4 regions of the Pseudoselenomonas caprae genome follow, and region 2 is predicted to be linked to each of the others. Evidence: riboswitches for the same ligand, from Rfam matches in the RefSeq annotation. Region 2 holds a riboswitch; each other region holds the start of a gene.
What was found. A riboswitch is a leader RNA that binds a small molecule or an ion and turns the genes downstream of it on or off. The one in region 2 is predicted to bind cobalamin.
Positions count from the first base shown of each region.

Region 1: it holds a riboswitch for cobalamin, as region 2 does, so the genes downstream of both, FZ041_RS10830 (methylmalonyl-CoA mutase family protein) here and FZ041_RS03625 (sirohydrochlorin cobaltochelatase) in region 2, are expected to answer to the same signal.
Region 3: it holds a riboswitch for cobalamin, as region 2 does, so the genes downstream of both, nikB (nickel ABC transporter permease) here and FZ041_RS03625 (sirohydrochlorin cobaltochelatase) in region 2, are expected to answer to the same signal.
Region 4: it holds a riboswitch for cobalamin, as region 2 does, so the genes downstream of both, cobI (precorrin-2 C(20)-methyltransferase) here and FZ041_RS03625 (sirohydrochlorin cobaltochelatase) in region 2, are expected to answer to the same signal.

Region 1 is NZ_VTOZ01000024.1:18,166-22,738, reverse strand. It holds gene FZ041_RS10830 (methylmalonyl-CoA mutase family protein) at 1-2,173, opposite strand, end outside; cobalamin riboswitch at 2,528-2,713, opposite strand; gene cbiM (cobalt transporter CbiM) at 2,888-3,901, shown strand; gene FZ041_RS10820 (energy-coupling factor transporter transmembrane component T) at 3,914-4,573, shown strand, end outside.
Region 2 is NZ_VTOZ01000005.1:78,715-83,287, forward strand. It holds gene FZ041_RS03620 (PLP-dependent aminotransferase family protein) at 1-1,291, shown strand, start outside; cobalamin riboswitch at 1,378-1,557, shown strand; gene FZ041_RS03625 (sirohydrochlorin cobaltochelatase) at 1,700-2,695, shown strand; ZMP/ZTP riboswitch at 2,842-2,924, shown strand; gene FZ041_RS03630 (xanthine phosphoribosyltransferase) at 2,976-3,551, shown strand; gene FZ041_RS03635 (nucleobase:cation symporter-2 family protein) at 3,571-4,573, shown strand, end outside.
Region 3 is NZ_VTOZ01000035.1:332-4,904, reverse strand. It holds gene hydE ([FeFe] hydrogenase H-cluster radical SAM maturase HydE) at 1-1,072, opposite strand, end outside; gene hydG ([FeFe] hydrogenase H-cluster radical SAM maturase HydG) at 1-3, opposite strand, end outside; cobalamin riboswitch at 1,450-1,655, shown strand; gene nikB (nickel ABC transporter permease) at 1,890-2,798, shown strand; gene nikC (nickel transporter permease) at 2,795-3,610, shown strand; partial or broken gene FZ041_RS12850 (ABC transporter substrate-binding protein) at 3,665-4,573, shown strand, end outside.
Region 4 is NZ_VTOZ01000027.1:18,148-22,720, reverse strand. It holds gene FZ041_RS11485 (FecCD family ABC transporter permease) at 1-636, opposite strand, end outside; gene FZ041_RS11480 (ABC transporter substrate-binding protein) at 633-1,586, opposite strand; gene cobI (precorrin-2 C(20)-methyltransferase) at 1,624-2,325, opposite strand; cobalamin riboswitch at 2,453-2,626, opposite strand; gene FZ041_RS11470 (sodium ion-translocating decarboxylase subunit beta) at 2,794-3,924, opposite strand; gene FZ041_RS11465 (OadG family protein) at 3,946-4,314, opposite strand; gene FZ041_RS11460 (sirohydrochlorin cobaltochelatase) at 4,460-4,573, opposite strand, start outside.

The DNA.
Region 1 (4,573 bases), on a different contig from region 2:
GCTGCAGGAACTGCAGGATTTTGTAACAATTGGCTCGTACCGAAATGTAATCGTCAATGCCCGCCGCGTTGTACGTTTCGAGCAATTCTTTCGGTGCGGCTCCAGCCAGATAGACCGTAGCCGCTGGCAGCGCCTTATGAAGTTTTGGTGCTAAATCGGGAACGATTTCCGGATAGGTCGCATCGGTCGAACAGATGACCACGGCATCCGCCCCGGACTCGGCTGCGGCGGCCGCCGCTTCATCGGTCGTCTTGAAACCATCGTTACGCAAGACCTCAAAAGCCCCGACCTGCAAAAAGCCTGTGGTAAAGTCCGCCCTTGCCTTATGCTGCGGAATCGGCCCCATATTCGCCAGGAAAATGCGCACGTTATCCCCCTTGTCGGCTGCGTATTTTTCCGTGCGGTGACGCAGGCCCTCAAAGCGTTCACTCCAGCGGTGCGGCGTGATTTTCTCGACACTTGGCGCCTCACCAGTCTTTGGCAGTGCTGCCCAAAGCTCCGGCAGAGTTGCCCCAGCCTCGGCAGCCGCGATAGCTGCCGTCACCCGGTCTGTTTGAGCTTTCGACAGGGCCTCGAGTTTCTCCGCGCGATACTTGCCGTCGATATCCGCCAGATACGCTTCGATGGCCTCGGTACGCGCTTTTTTATTTTCGGCCCAATCCTCGGTGCGCGGGTCGAGAAGTTTCTCCGTCATATTCGGGTACATATTGTTACCGACAATGCGGTCGCGCCTGAGCTCGGCATTCTTGAACCGCTCAGCCAGCACCTCGCCGATGGCCTGCTGCGGCTTGCCAGCCTTCAGCGCCTCGACAATACCGCCTGCACCCTCCACCGTCTGGAAGGCCTCCCAGATCTTTTCCTTGACCTGTTTCGTCAGCGACTCCACCGCCCACGAACCACCGGCCGGATCGATTGGCTGCAAGAGACCGAACTCTTCCTGCAGGATAATCTGCACGTTACGCGCAATGCGGCGCGAGAACACGTCGCCCTTGCGAATCGGCTCATCAAACGGTGCATTCTCAAACGAATCGATACCGCCGACAACCCCCGAAAAGATTTCTGTCGTGTTGCGCAGCATATTAACATAGGGATCATAGACCGTCTTGAAGAACAATGCCGGCCGGGCATGGACATGCATGCGCTGGGACTCGGTACTGCCGCCAAAGGCCGCGATGATCTGCGCCCAGATGGGCCGCATCGCGCGGAGCTTCGCAATCTGCAGGAAGAAATTGGCCCCCATCGAAAAACCGAACATGATCTGGCTGGCCGCCTCATCAATCGAAAGGCCCCGTTTTTGCATCTCCCGCAAATAAGTGACTGCCGTGTCAATCGTATAGGATGCCTCCTGGATATCATTGGCACCGCCGCGGCTGTAGACATCGCTGCGGACCATAATCGTGCGCAGCTCCGGCGCATTGGCGATAGCCCATTTCGCACACTCCGCCAGCTCATCATAGCGGTCGCTGAGCGTTGCCGACAGGGTTCCCCGCTCGGCCAGCTCGCCAATGGGATCAGCACCGATAAAGCCGCAGACCGCCTGCATGTCTTTCCCCGATGCCCGGCGCACAGCCGCCACCATCGACAGCAACGGCAGTGCTGTCTGGCCGGCATAGAGGTAGAGCGGCTGCTCGTCGAGCTTGAGTCCATCGAGCAGTACATGCATATCGTCCAGCGTCGTTACGCTGCAGCCCTCATCGCCCGGCTTTTCCGCCTCGCGTGCATCCTGACCGGTCAAGGTTGACTGGTCAAGTTTGATATGATAGATTGTCGAGCCTTTTTCCAGCTCGTATTTCAGCAGCTCATTGTTCTCCGCAGGCATCGTCTCATCGCAGGCCTGGGCGATCCCCCAAGGCGACTTGATATAGCCATTGGGACGGGAGCCGCGCAGGAAATCATCCATGCCGGGGAAAGACGTGCGTGGAAGGATTTCCTCGGTGGTATTGCGGAAGTACATCGGGTCAAAGGTGATTCCCTCGTAGGTCTTGGTGAACATCTTCTTCTCAAAGGGTGCTCCCTTCAGGAGCGTGATACAGTTCTCCTTCCACTCTTCGTACGTCGGCGGCGTGAATTCGTCGAGCGGGACATCGGGGAACTCGGTCTGCTGCTCGGCCTTCTTCAGAATGGCCTGCAGGTCGAGTTCCGACTCTGCCTGTGTCTTTGTTTCATTACTCATATACATTTCCCCCTTTAAAGGTAGAATAATATATGCTCCATTTCATCCGCCCAGGCAAAAAAAGAAGGGTCTCGATCCTTCCACAAATCGAGACCCTTGCTGCAACAAAGGCAGCCAATACATAGAACTGAATGAAATGTATGAGCAATTTCTTCCCCACAGAAGATTCCATGAGGAAAAACCTTTCGCCTAAAGTCAAGAACAGCGAGAATACATACCACAATGAGCCCATTCCCTGCTGCATGCGGAAATAGGCTCATCTTGAAAAACATTCAGTTCTAACGGTCAGGTAAAAGCCTGACTCTTTCTAAACTAAATCGTCCAAGATCCCCATCCCCATCGCTCGCAGGTCAAACGGTGATCGTCAATCAGGCAGTTCTCCTGGCTCCAGTTCATCGCTCCTCCGCGCCTTCCCAAAGAGGCTTTTTCCCTCTCCAGTGACATATCTGCGGAGTCGCTCGCTGTTACAGTGGCGGGACCGCGCCGGATTTTACCGGCTTCCCTATTAAGTCTTGCGACACCTGATCCAATCGCGATATTCTGTTTTAACTGATATTTATTTTACTATTGTTTGGACTAATTGTCAAATTTTCGCGAAAAAAATCACAGGTCGAAATCACATCCCCCTAGGGCTTACAAATCTCGCGGAAATACTTTAAACTGTAATCATATTGAGGTCTTATTTCTTTCTTATTTAATGTTAGGAGTGATAGTATGCACATTCCAGAAAATTATCTGAGCCCGTCCACCTGCGCCGTCTTCGGTGCTGCCATGGCACCGGTCTGGTGGCTGGCCGTGCAGAAAGTCAAACAGGAAATTCCCAAGGAAAAAATGCCGCTGCTGGGAATTGGCGCGGCCTTTTCGTTCCTTGGCATGATGTTCAACCTGCCGCTTCCCGGCGGCACGACTGGTCACGCCGTCGGCGCCGTGCTGCTGGCCATCCTGTTCGGCCCTTGGTCTGCCTGCCTTGCCGTCAGCGTCGCCCTGTTCGTGCAGGCGCTCTTCTTCGGCGACGGCGGACTGCTGGCTTTCGGTGCCAACTGCTTCAACATGGCATTTGTCATGCCGTTTGCCGGCTGGGCCATCTATCAGCTCCTGAAGAAAGCAATGCCGCAGCATGATCTCGCTGCCGCCGGCATCGGTGCATATGCCGGCATCAATCTCGCCGCCCTTTGTGCGGCCATCGAGTTCGGCCTCCAGCCGCTGCTCTTCACGGACGCAGCAGGCCATGCCCTCTATTGCCCGTATCCGCTGTCGGTTTCCATCCCCGCGATGATGGCCGGCCACCTGACGCTTTTCGGTCTTGCAGAGGTCGTCTTCACCACAGCCATCCTGGCCTTCCTGAAGCAGGCTTCTCCCGCGCTTCTGGCAACAGATGGCCACGAGTCCCAGGGCAGCAAGGCTGTCTACGGCCTTCTCGGTCTGCTGATCCTCGGCACGCCGCTGGGGCTGCTCGCCACGGGTACCGCCTGGGGGGAATGGGACCCCGAGGAGCTCGCTGAGCAGGATTTCCTCGGCTCTGCACTTGGCTATACGCCAGCTGGCATGGAGGATGGCTTCACCTTTGACGCCCTGTTCCCCGACTATGCCATCGCCGGCCTGCCCGAATCCTTCGGCTATATCCTGTCCGCCATCATCGGCACAGCGCTCCTGGTGCTCGCCTTCAAGGCCTTCGCCTCCTTCTTCCACGCGCCAACCGATTATGACACATCCATCGCCAAACACTAAGGGGCTTATTGCATGTTGAAACTTCCTCCATGGGCAACACAGGAAGAACACTATCAGCCAAATCGGGACCGGGACTATTTCATCTCCCGGTCTCTTTTGCGTGTACTGACCGTGCTGCTCACCCTCCGTCAGCAATGCGCCGCTGGGAGCCGTTCCGTCTCGGCTCCGTGCGCGCTCTGTTTCCTGTTCTTCTGGCTGCTATGCTGCGCAGCCGCCCACACCGCGGCCTTCCTGCTCTGCCAGCTGGCACTCACCCTTGTCGTGCTCTGCCTGCTGCCAGGGCATATGCTGTGGCAGGCACTCCAGACGGCCTTTGCCGCCGCACTCTTCACCCTGCTGCTCATCCTGCCCGCCCTCTGGCTCGGCAGCGGCCCGCTCGTCCTGCTGCTGCCGGCCAAGACCTTCCTATCCGTCACCGCCCTGGCCAGCCTGCGGGCCTTCCTGCCGGGGAACGACATCACGGCGGCCCTGCGTGCCTTCCACGTGCCGCAAACGGTCATCTTTCTCTTGGACACGACGCTGCGCTATATCATCCTGCTCGGCGAGATTGCCAGCGATATGCTGACAGCGCTCAAGCTGCGCTCCGTCGGCAGCAACCCGCATAAGCAGCAGGCCATCGGCGGCATCCTGGGCACGCTGCTGCTGCGCTCGCAGAAAATGTCAGCCGACATG
Region 2 (4,573 bases):
CGAGCTCTTCGATTTTATCCAGATGGAACTGAAGACGCAGCGCTATACGCTGTCCCTGCTGCCGAACGAGAACTATGCCTCGCCCTTCTGCTCATATCTGAAGGGCAGCCTGCTCAGCAATACCTATATGGACTATCACGATGTGGTGACGTGCAGCCGGCTGGAGTCCCTGGCCATCGAGCGCGCGAAGCGGTTGTTTGGCAGCGAGGCGGCCATCGTGCGCATCAACAATCTGGTCGCAGCGTCGCAGATCGTCTTCCACAATTTCGTCAACACTGGCGATACCATCATGTCCTTCAACCTGCGCAAGCGGGAATACTGCTATACCGAGGATATGAAGTACAATTTCGTGAAATACAGCATCGAGCCGGAGACGCAGCATCTGGATTACCGCCATATCGAGGCGCTGGCGCAGGAGTGCCGGCCCAAGATGATCATATTCTCGCCGACGAATTATCCGAAGGATGTCAACTACCGCAAGCTGGCGCAGATCGCGCATGGCGTGGGGGCCGTGCTATGGGTGGACATGAGTGCGGTCGTGGGACTGGTAGCCGCGAAATTGATGCATTCGCCGGTACCCCATGCCGACGTGGTGACGTTCTACACCCATGATACGCTGCGCGGACCCCAGAGCGCGGTGATCCTTACGAACAGCGAGAATGTGGACAGCCTCAACCAGATTGCCATCAATACGGGGCATGTATATCTGCAGGAGAATGTCCTGGCGGCACTCTGCATCGCATTCCGCGAGGCGGAGACGCCGGAGTTTGGCAAGTATTGCCAGCAGTGCCTGAAGAATGCCAATGCGCTGATGGAATCCCTCAAGGACAATGGCCTCAATATCGTCTATCATGGGACGAACAGCCAATACGTAGCCCCCGAGGTGCATTGTGAAGACCGCGGCCCCTTCCTGTCGCAGGTCAAGCAGGCGGGCTTCATCGTTAAATGCGACAATATCATGACCTTCGATGATGATAAGACGATCCCTGCGCTGCGGTTGTCGAGCCTGATCCCGACGACCCGCGGCATAAAGGAAGAGGAGATGGTCGAGGTCGGGCGGCTGCTGTCCAAGGCCATCGTGCCGGATCTCGACTCCAAGCAGATCGCCAAGATCCGCCAGTCCCTGGCGGAAATCGTATTCACCAAGCCGCTTTTTTCCGAGGAATGGCTGCCGCGCAAGAACATCATCAACCCGCTGTACAGCTCCCAGAACATCAATTATTCGCGGGAACTCTATGCGGCCAACAAGAAGAGTTTCCTCAAGCATCTGTTTGGCTTCGATGAGGATTGAGGCGGATGGGTGTTTTGTGTGTCCGCCGTTGACAGCGCTTCTCTGATGCACTATAATGAAAGCCGTGATATAAATCACGCATATAATTTCATAGTCAGGGAACAGGTGCTGTCTATGACAGCCGAAGAGAAAAGCCGGTCAAAACCGGCGCGGTCCCGCCGCTGTGAGGGGAGCGAACCTGCAAGATGGCCACTGGATGTATGTCTGGGAAGGCGCAGGGGAGCGATGAACCGAGCCAGAAGAACTGCCTGTCCGAAAGTCACCGTTTTGACTTGTCATTTGACCGGTCAAGCCACCTGCGAGCGATGGGAAGGGGACTGCTGACTATCCAACCACAGGATAGCAGGGGTCTTTTGGTGCGCCAAAAGGCCCTTTTCTATTTATCCAAGAAATAGGGGGATTCACATCATGAAAAACTGGAAAAAAGCATTGGCTGTATCTCTTGCCTGCACGGCTGCCTGGGGCTTTGCTGCTCCGCAGACTGAGGCTGCTTATCAGCTGAACCCGGAGGTCAAGAAACCGACGATGGCACTCAAGACGGCTTCGGAGATCGGTGTGCTCAAGAACGAGAACCCGGAGCTCAAGAACCTTGCGGATAAGGACGCCATCGTGGTCATGACCTTCGGCACGACGTTCAAAGATACGCGCGCTAAGACCATCGATGCAACGGTCAATGCCATCAAGGCTGCTCATCCGAATGTGAAGGTTGTCACGGCTTATACGTCCCATATCATCATCAAGCGCGTCCAGGAGAAGGAAGGCATCAAGTTCCCGACGCCGGAAGAGGCACTCGAGCAGCTCAAGGCTGATGGTTACAGCCGCGTAGCACTCGTTTCCCTCGATGTCATCCCGGGCATGGAGTACAACTACGACATGGGCGTTTATCAGAACTACAAGAACCAGTTCAAGAAGATGACGCTCGGTACGTCGCTGATGTACTGGCAGGGCCAGGAAGAGCAGGCCGATGATGTCACGGAAACCATCAAGGCGCTGTCCTCCCAGTTCCCGAAACAGGGCAAAGACGATGCTATCCTGATCATGGCTCATGGTACGCCGAACATTTCGAATGCGTATTACTCGGTCATCCAGGCAAAAATCGATGAGATGGGCTATAAGAACGTCTATGTCTATACGGTTGAAGGCTGGCCGTCCCTCGAGACTGTTATGCCGAAGCTCAAGAAGAACGGCATCAAACACGTTACGCTGATGCCGCTGATGATGGTTGCTGGTGACCATGCCAACAACGATATGGCTGGCGATGAGGAAGATTCGCATAAGTCCATGCTGGTCAAAGAGGGCTTCAAGGTGGATGCCTACATCCATGGCATTGGCGAGAACAAGAACATCCGTGACCTTTATGTTGCCCGTGCAAACGATGCATGGAATGCACTGGAGGCAAAATAAGACCATCTTTATGGTAAGCGAGGCGCGTGGGCATAGCTCACGCGTCTTTTTTAGGTGCATTCTTCGCAAAGAAATCCGTAAATCGCGGACATTTTTCTTGACGCAGCGGGGATAAATACTTATAATTAGCGTATAATCTGATAGCAACGAAACTGCATGGCTGACGGTTCAGTGGAATTGACCACGGGCCGTGCAGTTCGGGAAAATGCCGACCGTCTGGGCACCTTTTTAGGGGGCTCGGACTGTCGGCATTTTTAGTTAGCATGGAGGGACGATTATTTTGGAACTGCTGGAGAGAAAGATTCAGGAGGAAGGCATTGCCCTGCCGGGCAACGTGCTCAAGGTGGATTCGTTTTTGAACCATCAGATCGATCCGGAGCTGTCGCTGGCGATGGGCAGGGAGTTTGCGCGTTTGTTCCGCGATGCGGGCATCGACCGTGTGCTGACGGTGGAGGCATCGGGCATTGCCATCGGTGTCATGGCGGCTATGGAGCTCGGCGTACCGCTGGTCTTTGCGCGCAAGAAGAAATCGGTGCTGATGCATGAGCCGGTCTATGCGCATGAGGTTTACTCGTTCACGAAGAAAGAGACGTCAGAGATCATCGTGCTGCAGAAGTATCTGCCGGCTGGTGAGAATGTGCTGGTCATCGATGATTTCCTGGCCAATGGCGAGGCGGCACTGGGACTGGCGAGCATCGTTGAGGAGGCAGGCTCGAAGGTGGCTGGCATCGGCATTGCCATCGAGAAGGCCTTCCAGCGCGGCCATCAGCGCATCATCGACAAAGGGTATCACCTTGAGGCTCTGGCAAGCATTGCTTCGCTGGACGATGGCAAGATTACGTTTGTAGAGAAATAAATTTGTGGGGGAATTCATTGTGACGAACGCGATTCATCCGGTTGACCAGAAACTGCCGTTTTTGCGCACGCTTATCTACGGGGCTCAGCATGTGCTGGCCATGTATGCTGGTGCGGTAGCTGTGCCCTTGGTACTTGCCGGGGCCATCGGGCTTTCGACGGAGCAGCTCATTTATCTCATCAATGCCGATCTCTTCACCTGCGGGATCGCTACGTTGGTGCAGGCATTGAGCATCCGCGGTGTCATCGGTGCGAAGCTGCCGATCGTGCAGGGCTGCACGTTTACGGCGGTCACGCCGATGATCATCATCGCGAACACCCATGGCGGCGGAGCAGCTGGCCTGCAGGTCGTCTATGGCTCGGCTATCTTTGCCGGCATTGCCTGCTTCATCATCAGCAATTTCTTCAGCAAGATGCTGCGGTTCTTCCCACCGGTGGTCACGGGCTCGGTCATCACGATCATCGGCCTGTCGCTGCTGCCGGTAGCGGTCAACTGGATCACGGGGCCGAATCCTGCGGCTGCTGATTACTGTGACCCGTCAAACATCGCTCTGTCGCTGGCGGTGCTGGCAATCATCCTCTTCATCTACCGCACCTGCAAGGGATTCCTGGGGCATATTTCAGTGCTGCTGGGCCTGGTGATCGGCACGGGGATTGCAGCTGCTTTCGGCATGGTGGATTTCCATGCCGTCAGCGAAGCGGCGGTGCTCGGTGTCACGACGCCCTTTGCCTTTGGCCTGCCGGTATTTGAGCCGGTATCGTGCCTCATCATGACGCTGGTCATGCTCGTGACGATGGCCGAGACTACGGGCGATGTCATGGCCATCAGCTCGATCGTCAAAAAGCCGATGACGGAGGAGATGCTCACCAAGGCCCTGCGGGCCGATGGTTTCTCGACGGCTCTGGGCGGTGTGTTCAATACCTTCCCGTATACGGCTTTTGCCCAGAACATCGGTCTTATCAGCATGACGGGAATCCGCAGCCGCTATATCGTGGCGACCAGCGGCGTGCTGCTGATGATCC
Region 3 (4,573 bases), on a different contig from region 2:
CACAGTATGGTTCCTCCTTCATTTTCATATAGCGGACATTGTCGCCCCGGTCGACGGCCAGCTCACGGCCGACGGATTTCATTCGTTTGGTTAGGCAGACAATGCATTCAGCAGCTTCTTCCCCAGTGCAGATCTTGTTGTCGTAGAGCTGGTATTTTGCCCGGACGTTCCGGGGGGAAAGGTTGGGCATGACTACGTTGGCACCAGCCAGGATGCCCTTTTCGCGGCCGCGGGGATCGATCGTGCCCAAGGCCGTGGTGGCTGGCAGCAGCACTTCTGGCAGCAGCAGCCGGATGAGGCTCAGCAGGAACAGCGTCTGGTCTAAGGTGCCGGCTGGCTGCTGGGCAAACGGTGTTCCTGCGGCGGGGATGAAGGGGCCGATGCCTACCATCTCCGGCTGAAGCTCGTGGAGGAAGATGAGGTCGCGGGCCAGATCTTCCGATGTCTGCCATGGTGAGCCGACCATGAAGCCGGCGCCCGTCTGGAAACCGAGCGCTTTCAAGGTGCGGAGACAGCCGTAGCGGTTTTCGGCACTCATGGACGGCGGGTGGAGCTTATGGTAATGCGCAGGCGTTGCGGTTTCATGGCGCAGAAGGTAGCGCTCGGCCCCTGCCTGCCGGTAGCGCTTATAGCTTTCTGGGCTCTTTTCGCCAATGGACAAGGTGATGGCGCAATCGGGATGTTTGTACTTGAGCTGCTGCACCAGATGGCAGATCCTGTCGTCGGTGTAGTAGGGATCCTCGCCGCCTTGCAGGACGAAGGTGCGGAAGCCCAGTTCATAGCCGGTGGCGGCACATTGCAGGATCTGTTCATCACTCAGCCGGTACCGCTGGACGTTTTCATTGCTGGCACGGATGCCGCAGTAATAGCAGTTGTTTTGGCAGATGTTCGTGAATTCGATCAGGCCGCGGCTGAAAACCTTGTTGCCGTAATAGCACTGTGTTGTTTTGACGGCCAGTCCGGCTGCGTATGCCTGCAATTCTTCATCTTGGTGTGCAAGCAGATCGATGAAGTCTTCGAAGGCGAGGGTATGGGTATGAGCCAACTGGTCAAGCAAGTTTTTCCTGTTCATAGTCTAGCCTCGGATGGTTGCTGAAGTATTCGTTGTTTTTCCATTATAACACGAAAAATAGGGAAATAAGACGCCGTGCATCGTATCCATTGATAATAATCATACTGATGCACGGCGCCTATATATTGCAGTAGACAAACGGGAAGTTATTCTCTGCATATACATTCCAGCTAAAACAGTTGAGCCTCTGGATTAGTGAATGGAATATATCTTACGATTAGTTTTATTATAAAAAATATTAATGGGGGTGTGAAGCTCCCCGGGGGGATAAAAACATAATTTTTAAGCGGTTTAGGGAATTTGTCTAGTTTTGACACGCAGTTCAGAAAATGGTATAATTACAATGTTTTCGCATATTTTTGCATATGATATGCAATATCATAAAGTATGGATCAGGTGTCGCAAGACTTAATAGGGAAGCCGGTAAAGTCCGGCGCGGTCCCGCCACTGTAACAGCGAGTGATGCTGCTTCGTGGATGCCACTTTTGAGGGTATCCCGGTCACTGAGGAATGATTTTCTTGGGAAGGCGCAGCAATCATGATGAACTGGAGCCAGGAGAACTGCCTGATTGACAATCACCGTTTGACCTGCGAGCGATAGGGAGGGGATTTTCGGAGGAGATTCGTGCTCTGGATATTCCTGGCCTGTCTGCATTTTGCAGACAGGTTTTTTTTATGCCTGTCCGGTGTGCGGGCGGGGAAGGGAGAAGAGGGACGCTGTTTATGGATAAGAGTTCAGTGACATTGGTTTTTATCTGTTTGTGGAGGTGAGAGGGAGATGTTGTGGTTGCAATCATATGGGAGCCGCCTTTTGCAGATGGTGGTGACGGTCATTGGTGTCAGCTTCCTGACTTTTTGCCTGACCTGGCTGGCACCTGGTGATCCGGCTTCGATGCTGCTGGAAGCTTCGGATACGATCGTGTCGGAGGAGACGCTGGCTCAGACGCGGCATGAGCTGGGGCTCGATAAGCCGTTCCTGGTCCAGTATGGGAATTGGGCGGCTGGTGTTTTGCAGGGAAATATGGGTATGTCTTACTCTGCGAAGAAACCGGTTACAGCAAAATTGCTGGAGGGGTTCAAAGGGACGTTGCTTCTGGCATTTGTCACGATGGTCCTAGTGGTGCTGATTTCGCTGCCGCTGGGGATCTTATCGGCTGTGAAGCGGAACAGGCTGCCAGACCATCTCGTGCGGGGGTTGTCCTTTATCGGTGTATCGATGCCAAGTTTTTGGCTGGGATTGTTGCTGCTATATGTATTCGGTTTGAAGCTGCGCCTGTTTCCCATTGCGCAGTCGGAAGTCACGGCGGCGGGAATCGTGCTGCCTGCTTTGACACTGGCAATCTATATGTCATCGAAATACATGCGGCAGGTCCGTACGGTGGTATTGGAAGAACTGAATCAAGACTATGTCACGGGAATCAGGGCTCGGGGATTGTCGGAGATGGCAATCCTTTGGAAACATGTCCTGCCCAATGCGATGTTGCCATTGATCACGTTGTTGGGGATGTCGATGGGGTGGCTGCTAGGCGGTGTAGCCGTAGTCGAAATCGTATTTTCATGGCCGGGGATCGGCAACATGGCGGTGCGGGCTATCACGATGCGTGATTATCCGCTTATCGAGGGCTTTGTCCTTTGGATTTCCCTGGTCTATATGTCCATCAATTTTTTGGTCGATCTGTCGTATACTTATCTGAATCCGCGCCTTAGAAGGGAGGTACGAAGATGACGCTTATTTGGGAGCACAAGTTGTTTTCCTTTTATACGGCGCTGGTGTCACTTATCGTGCTGGTGGCATTGTTTGCTCCTTACCTGACACCGCAAGATCCGCTGGCCAGCAATATGCAGCTGGCCTTGCAGCCATCGTCGGCTGAGCATTGGCTGGGGACGGATAAGCTGGGCCGCGATATTTTTTCGCGGATCATCTGCGGCACGCAGACGTCGTTGTTTATGACGCTCTGCCTGGTGGTACTGGTGGCTTTGACGGGGTCGCTGGTAGGCACATTGGCCGGTTATTTTGGCGGCCGTGTGGAGATGGTCTTCATGCGGCTGGCGGATATGATGCTGTCATTCCCTGGGATTGTGCTGGCGATTGCCATTGCGGGAATACTTGGTGGCAGTATCATCAATACCATCATGGCGCTGCTGGTGGTAAGCTGGGCGAAATATGCGCGCCTGGTGCGCAGTCTGGTGCTCAAGCTCCGGCAGCAGGATTTTGTGCTGGCGGCCCGTCTCAGCGGCACGCGGACGCCGATGATCTTGTGGCGCCATATCCTGCCGAATACGTTGCCGCTGGTAGTCATCACGGCGGCGATGGATATCGGCACGATGATGATGGAGATTGCAGGGCTGTCGTTTTTGGGCTTTGGGGCTCAGCCGCCAATACCAGAGTGGGGATTAATGCTCAATGAGGGGCGGCAATATATCCAATCGGCACCGTGGTTGATGGTTTATCCAGGCTTGGCTATCTTTTTGGTAGTTGCGGTGTTCAACCTGTGGGGAGACAGTTTGCGCGATGTTTTGGATCCGCGTCAGAACTGAGATGTGATTTAGTCATGTTGTGGAGAGGATGATATTTTCATGGAAAAAAGCAGAATGAAGAAACTTTGGCGGGCTGTAAGCGTGGGTTTGTGCGGGATTGCCGCTGCTGCGCTGATTGCTGGCTGCGGTAGTACGGCTGGCAATGAGTCGGTGCAGAAGGGCATACTGAAGGTTGGTGTGACGAATTTTGCTGATACCCTGGAGCCGACGCAGAACTATTTTGGCTGGGTAGTCATGCGCTATGGTCTGGGTGAGTGCCTGACAAAGTTTGATGAGAAGATGAATGTGCAGCCGTGGCTGGCGGAGAAATGGTCAATCAGTGACGACCATCTGACATGGACCATCAAGATCCGTGATGGCGTGAAATTCTCCAATGGGGATGAACTGACGGCCGAGGCTGTCAAGGCATCACTGGAACGCGTTTTTGCCAAGAACAATCGTGCGGAGACATTCTTCAAGTATAAGGAAATCCGGGCCGAAGGGCAGAATCTTATCATCACGACGGAAAAACCGATGCCGAATCTCATGGGCTTCCTGGCAGATCCATTGTTCATCGTGGTGGATACGAAGGCCGAGGCTGGCCGTGATTTTGCCAAGGAAGGCCCCATCTGTACTGGCCCGTATATGGTAGAGTCCTTTGTCAAAGAAAAAGCTGTCATGAAGAAGAATCCCAACTATTGGGCTGGTGAGGTGCCGTTTGAGACGGTGGAGATCCCGAGCATCGATGATCCCAATACCCGGGCCATGGCCTTGCAGTCCGGGGACGTGGATATGGCTGTGAATATTGCAGCTGGCGATATCGACACCTTCCGCAACAATAGCCAGTATGTGGTAGACGAGATCTCGTCCCTGCGTACGGTATTGGCCCGTCTGAATCAGAAAGGGATACTCAAAGATCCGAAGGTGCGCGCTGCGCTCATCTGTGGCTGTAATCGCGAAACCTATAACAAAGTGCTGCTGAAA
Region 4 (4,573 bases), on a different contig from region 2:
CAGCACCAGCCCGGCCAGCGTATAGGGCCAAAGCAGCTCGACATGCGGCCAGCTGCGCGCCGACAGTCCGCCGACCATCCACATCAGCGCACTATGGACCCTGTCACTGTAAAAAATCATCATCGCCGAAATCCCTGCGCCGAAAAAGGCTGACACAGCGACGCCCGCCAGGATGATGCGGATTGGCCGGATACCGTTCTTCCAGGCCAGAAGATAGATGAGCATAGCTGCTCCCATCGCTCCAGCAAACGCCACTGGCATGATAAGCCAGCTGTGTTCTGGCAGTGCGAGCATGATGACAATGCCCGCCAGCCCTGCCCCCGATGATATGCCGATGATATGCGGATCAGCCAGCGGATTTTTCATGATGGCCTGCAAGATAGCTCCCGACAACGACAGATTGATGCCGACAAAGGCGGCAACGATAGTGCGTGGCAAACGGATATTCATCAGGATCTGCTGATGGGTGCCAGCACTGTCCCCTAAAAGCGCAGCGGCAATCTCTGCCAATGGAATGGGAACGGAACCTTTCATTATGCTGATGATGCCGCCCAGACATGCCAAAACGGCAAATACCACTAATAGTGATATCCGCCGCTTTACCAGACGGTCCGATTCAGCCGGCATTTTTTTCATTTGGCAAACACCTCAGGATAAACGCATCTGGCCATCGCCTCGACGGCCTCCGGATAATGGATGCCGGGGCTCAACAGGAAAAGATCCTGCGGCAAATAGTAGACACGCCCCTCACGTACAGCCGCGACCGACTGCCAGGCAGGGCTGCCCTTCATCGTTGCATCCATCTCGCTCTTGATGGCATCCAGCTTGCCCATGCTTGTGACAAAGATGAGCTCCGGATTCTGGGCGACGAGATTTTCCAGACTGTACGGTGCTGCATCGGGATTCTTCTCCAGCGGTGCCGTGCCACTGGCTACATTCTCCCAGCCCAGCATCTTCGCCACCGATCCGGCAATGCTGCCCTCAAGCTGCACCGTAAGGCCCTGGCTTGTACTATGGATGACAGATACGCGGCGCTTGTCCTGCGGAATCTTATCCTTGACCGACTGGATTTTCGCATCCATGTCAGCAATCAGCTTGTCGCCTTTGTCCTTGGCGCCCGTCACCTGCGCCAGAATGCCGACCTCGCGCTTGACATCCTCATAGCTCTTCATATCGAGCACCAAAGTACGGATGCCATTGCTCTCCAGCGCATCGACGAGCTTCTCGTTCATACCTTTATTGACAATGACAAGATCCGGCTCACAGGCCAGCACTTTCTCGGCATCAATCTGATAGACCTTACCGACGCTGGTGAGCTCCTTGGCGTAATCCGGCATCTTGGTCTTGGAATCCGGACGGCCGACAACCAATGCTGCGCCATCGACGGACTCCAATGGCTCCAAAAACGATGCTGAGGTCACGACAATACGCTTCGGCTTTTGGGGAAGCACGACCTCGCGGCCCAAATCATCGGTAATGACCGCATACGCCTTGGCGGAACTGCCGTCCGTGGCAGCAGGCTGCGGTCCACAGCCTGCTGCCAGCATAACCAGTGCCGCCATAAGCAAGAACAGGATTTTTTTCATGATAGAAAACTTCCCTTCTATATATCAACCATCCCGCTTAGTTTTTCCGCGTCAGGATAGTCGATAAGTAATTCAGTTTTTCCTCTTTATGCGCCTCGATGTCCTCGATGATGCGTTCATCGGGAAGACCTGCACGGCTTACGAGCACAGCCTGCTTGGCCATATCGTTGCGGGCCAGCATATCCGTGATTTCAGCGAAATTCTTGTACACCTTCATGAGCACGACATTATCGGCCGACTGCACAGCTTTTTCGACCTTCTCCGGCGAAGCTGTTGCCGGCACGATGCTAAGCACATCGTCGCCCTCAACGATCGGATACCCCATCTGGCTGCCGATTGCCGCAAATGCCGGAATGCCCGGGATTGTCTGGATTTCGATATCTTCATGCTCCAGCAAGCGGTAAACATAGATGTATGTGCTATAAAACATCGGATCGCCGAGCGTCAGGAAAGCCACATTCTTGCCCGCCTTCAAAAGTGCCAGGATTTCCTTCTTATTCGACTCCCAGGCATCGGTATTGTTCTCTGCAAACCCCTTGACCATCGGGAATACCTGATAGACAATCTCGATATCCTTCTTCAGATATGGTTTGGCAATCGAAAGCGCCACACTGCCATCCTTCTTCTCTGTCTTCGGTGCAATCAGCACATCAACCTTCTCGATGGCACGGATTGCCTTGATTGTCAAGAGCTCCGGATCGCCAGGGCCCACACCAATACCATAAAAAATTCCGCTCATACTTCTGATAACCTCCACCTGCTACTTGGTTTACACCATAAAAAAAGCCTTCTCCACGCAGAGAAGGGACTCCACTATACGCCGAATCCCCTCCCCATCGTTCGTAGGTGCGAAAGCCTGCACTTTCACGGTGATTTTCAGACTGGCAGTTCTCCTGACTCTGCCTCATCAAACCTCAAGCCTTCCCAGCAAACTGCCAGTGACATATTATGAGATTCTCCGCATTACAGTGGCGTGACCGTACCGGCATCGCACCGGTTTCTCTATTAAGCCTCACGGCACCCGTCCATTTACAAATTTTACACCGATGCATACGGCCTGTCAATCGACAGCACTGGCACCTTTATGTTCAAATTGCAGAGTGTCCGTAAGCGCAGAAATCAGAAAGAACGCAGAAACCTGCAATTCGGTAAAGCAAAAGCCCGCTGACTCATATCTTGAATCAGCGGGCTTACCTATTCTATGAACTTATTTGAGCATAGCCAGCATCGTACCAGCAGCTACTGCCGTACCGATGACGCCAGCAACGTTCGGGCCCATGGCATGCATGAGCAGGTAGTTGCCCGGTTTTGCCTTCATGCCAACCACCTGGCTGACGCGTGCTGCCATCGGCACTGCCGATACACCAGCCGAGCCGATCAGCGGGTTGATCTTCCAGCCGGACACACGGCACATGATCTTGCCGAACAGGACACCGCCAGCCGTACCAGCGATGAAAGCCACAAGGCCAAGGCCGATGATCATGAGCGTCTGCGGAACGAGGAAGTCATCGGCATTCATCGTCATGCCAGTACCCGTTGCGAGGAAAATCGTAACGATGTTGCAGAGCGAATTCTGCGCCGTATCCGAGAGGCGGTCCATGACGCCGGACTCACGGAACAAGTTGCCGAGCATCAAGCAGCCAAGCAGCGACGCGATTGGCGGCAGCAGCAGGCTGATGACGATTGCAGCAACGATTGGGAAGCAGACACGCTCGAACTTCGTAACCGGACGCAACTGCTCCATGGCCACCTCACGCTCTTTCTGCGACGTCAAGAGCTTCATGATCGGCGGCTGGATCAGCGGAACCAGCGACATGTAGGAGTAAGCGGCTACGGCAATCGCGCCCAGGAGGTGCGGTGCCATCTGGATGGAAAGATAGATAGCCGTCGGGCCATCAGCACCACCGATGATGCCGATAGCGCCAGCTTCCTGTACGTTGAAGCCCAGGAGCATTGCGCCGACGAGGGCGACGAAGACACCGATCTGTGCAGCTGCCCCCAGGAGCAGGGTAACCGGGCGGGCGAGCAGCGGGCCGAAGTCCGTCATCGCACCGATGCCCAGGAAGATCAGCGGCGGGAAAATCTCATTGGCGATACCATAGTGGATAGCCTGCATAAGGCCCGGCTCCGTGAAGAAGCCCGTGCGCGGGAAGTTTGCCAGCACGCAGCCGAAGGCGATCGGCCCCAGGAGCAGCGGCTCAAACTCCTTGACAATGGCCATATAGAGCAGCAGCAAACCCACGAGGATCATGATGCCATTGCCCATGGTGAATGCCGAAAAACCGCTGTCAGCCCAAACCGACTGCAGGGAAACGGCAAATGCATTCAAAAGTTCCATAATATTTCCTCCTTCCCTGCCTTAGCCCCGGTTTGCCATCTGTGCACGGCCGGAATTTTTCCAAGCATCACGCGGCAACGGGCGAATCGCACGAACCTGCTCCATGCCATAGCCATAGCTGGCAATCGCTGCAGCGATGACGGCGACGATCTCCGGGGAAATCCCCTCCTCGGCAGCTGCCGTCCCGGCTGCCGGCGCGCTTTCCACAGGCGCAGCAGCTGCTTCTGCCGGTGCGGGTGCGGCCTCTTCCTGCTTTTCCTGTTTCGGTTTCGTCGGATCGATGATGTGGATCAGATTGATGACAAGACCCAAAACCGTCAGAACCAGGAATACGACCGTCATGTTGATCAGCATGATGATCAAAGGATTCGTTGTTACTGGATGTGACATACACTCACCTCATTCAAATTAAACGATAATGCCTATATTGGGGGCTGTTGGTTAATTTATATTATAGAGGAATTTTCAAAAAATAAAAATATTTATATCGAATTCATATGATAGCCGAAAGTTATCCGAAAATTCCTCTTATCTTTTACCATTTGACTGCTGCCAGCGCCTGGCGCACCTTCTGGGCATAGAGTGCCCGGAAGGCTGGATGCTCACCCAGGCCGCGCATATCCGTCCGCACCGCAAAGCCTGCTGCCAC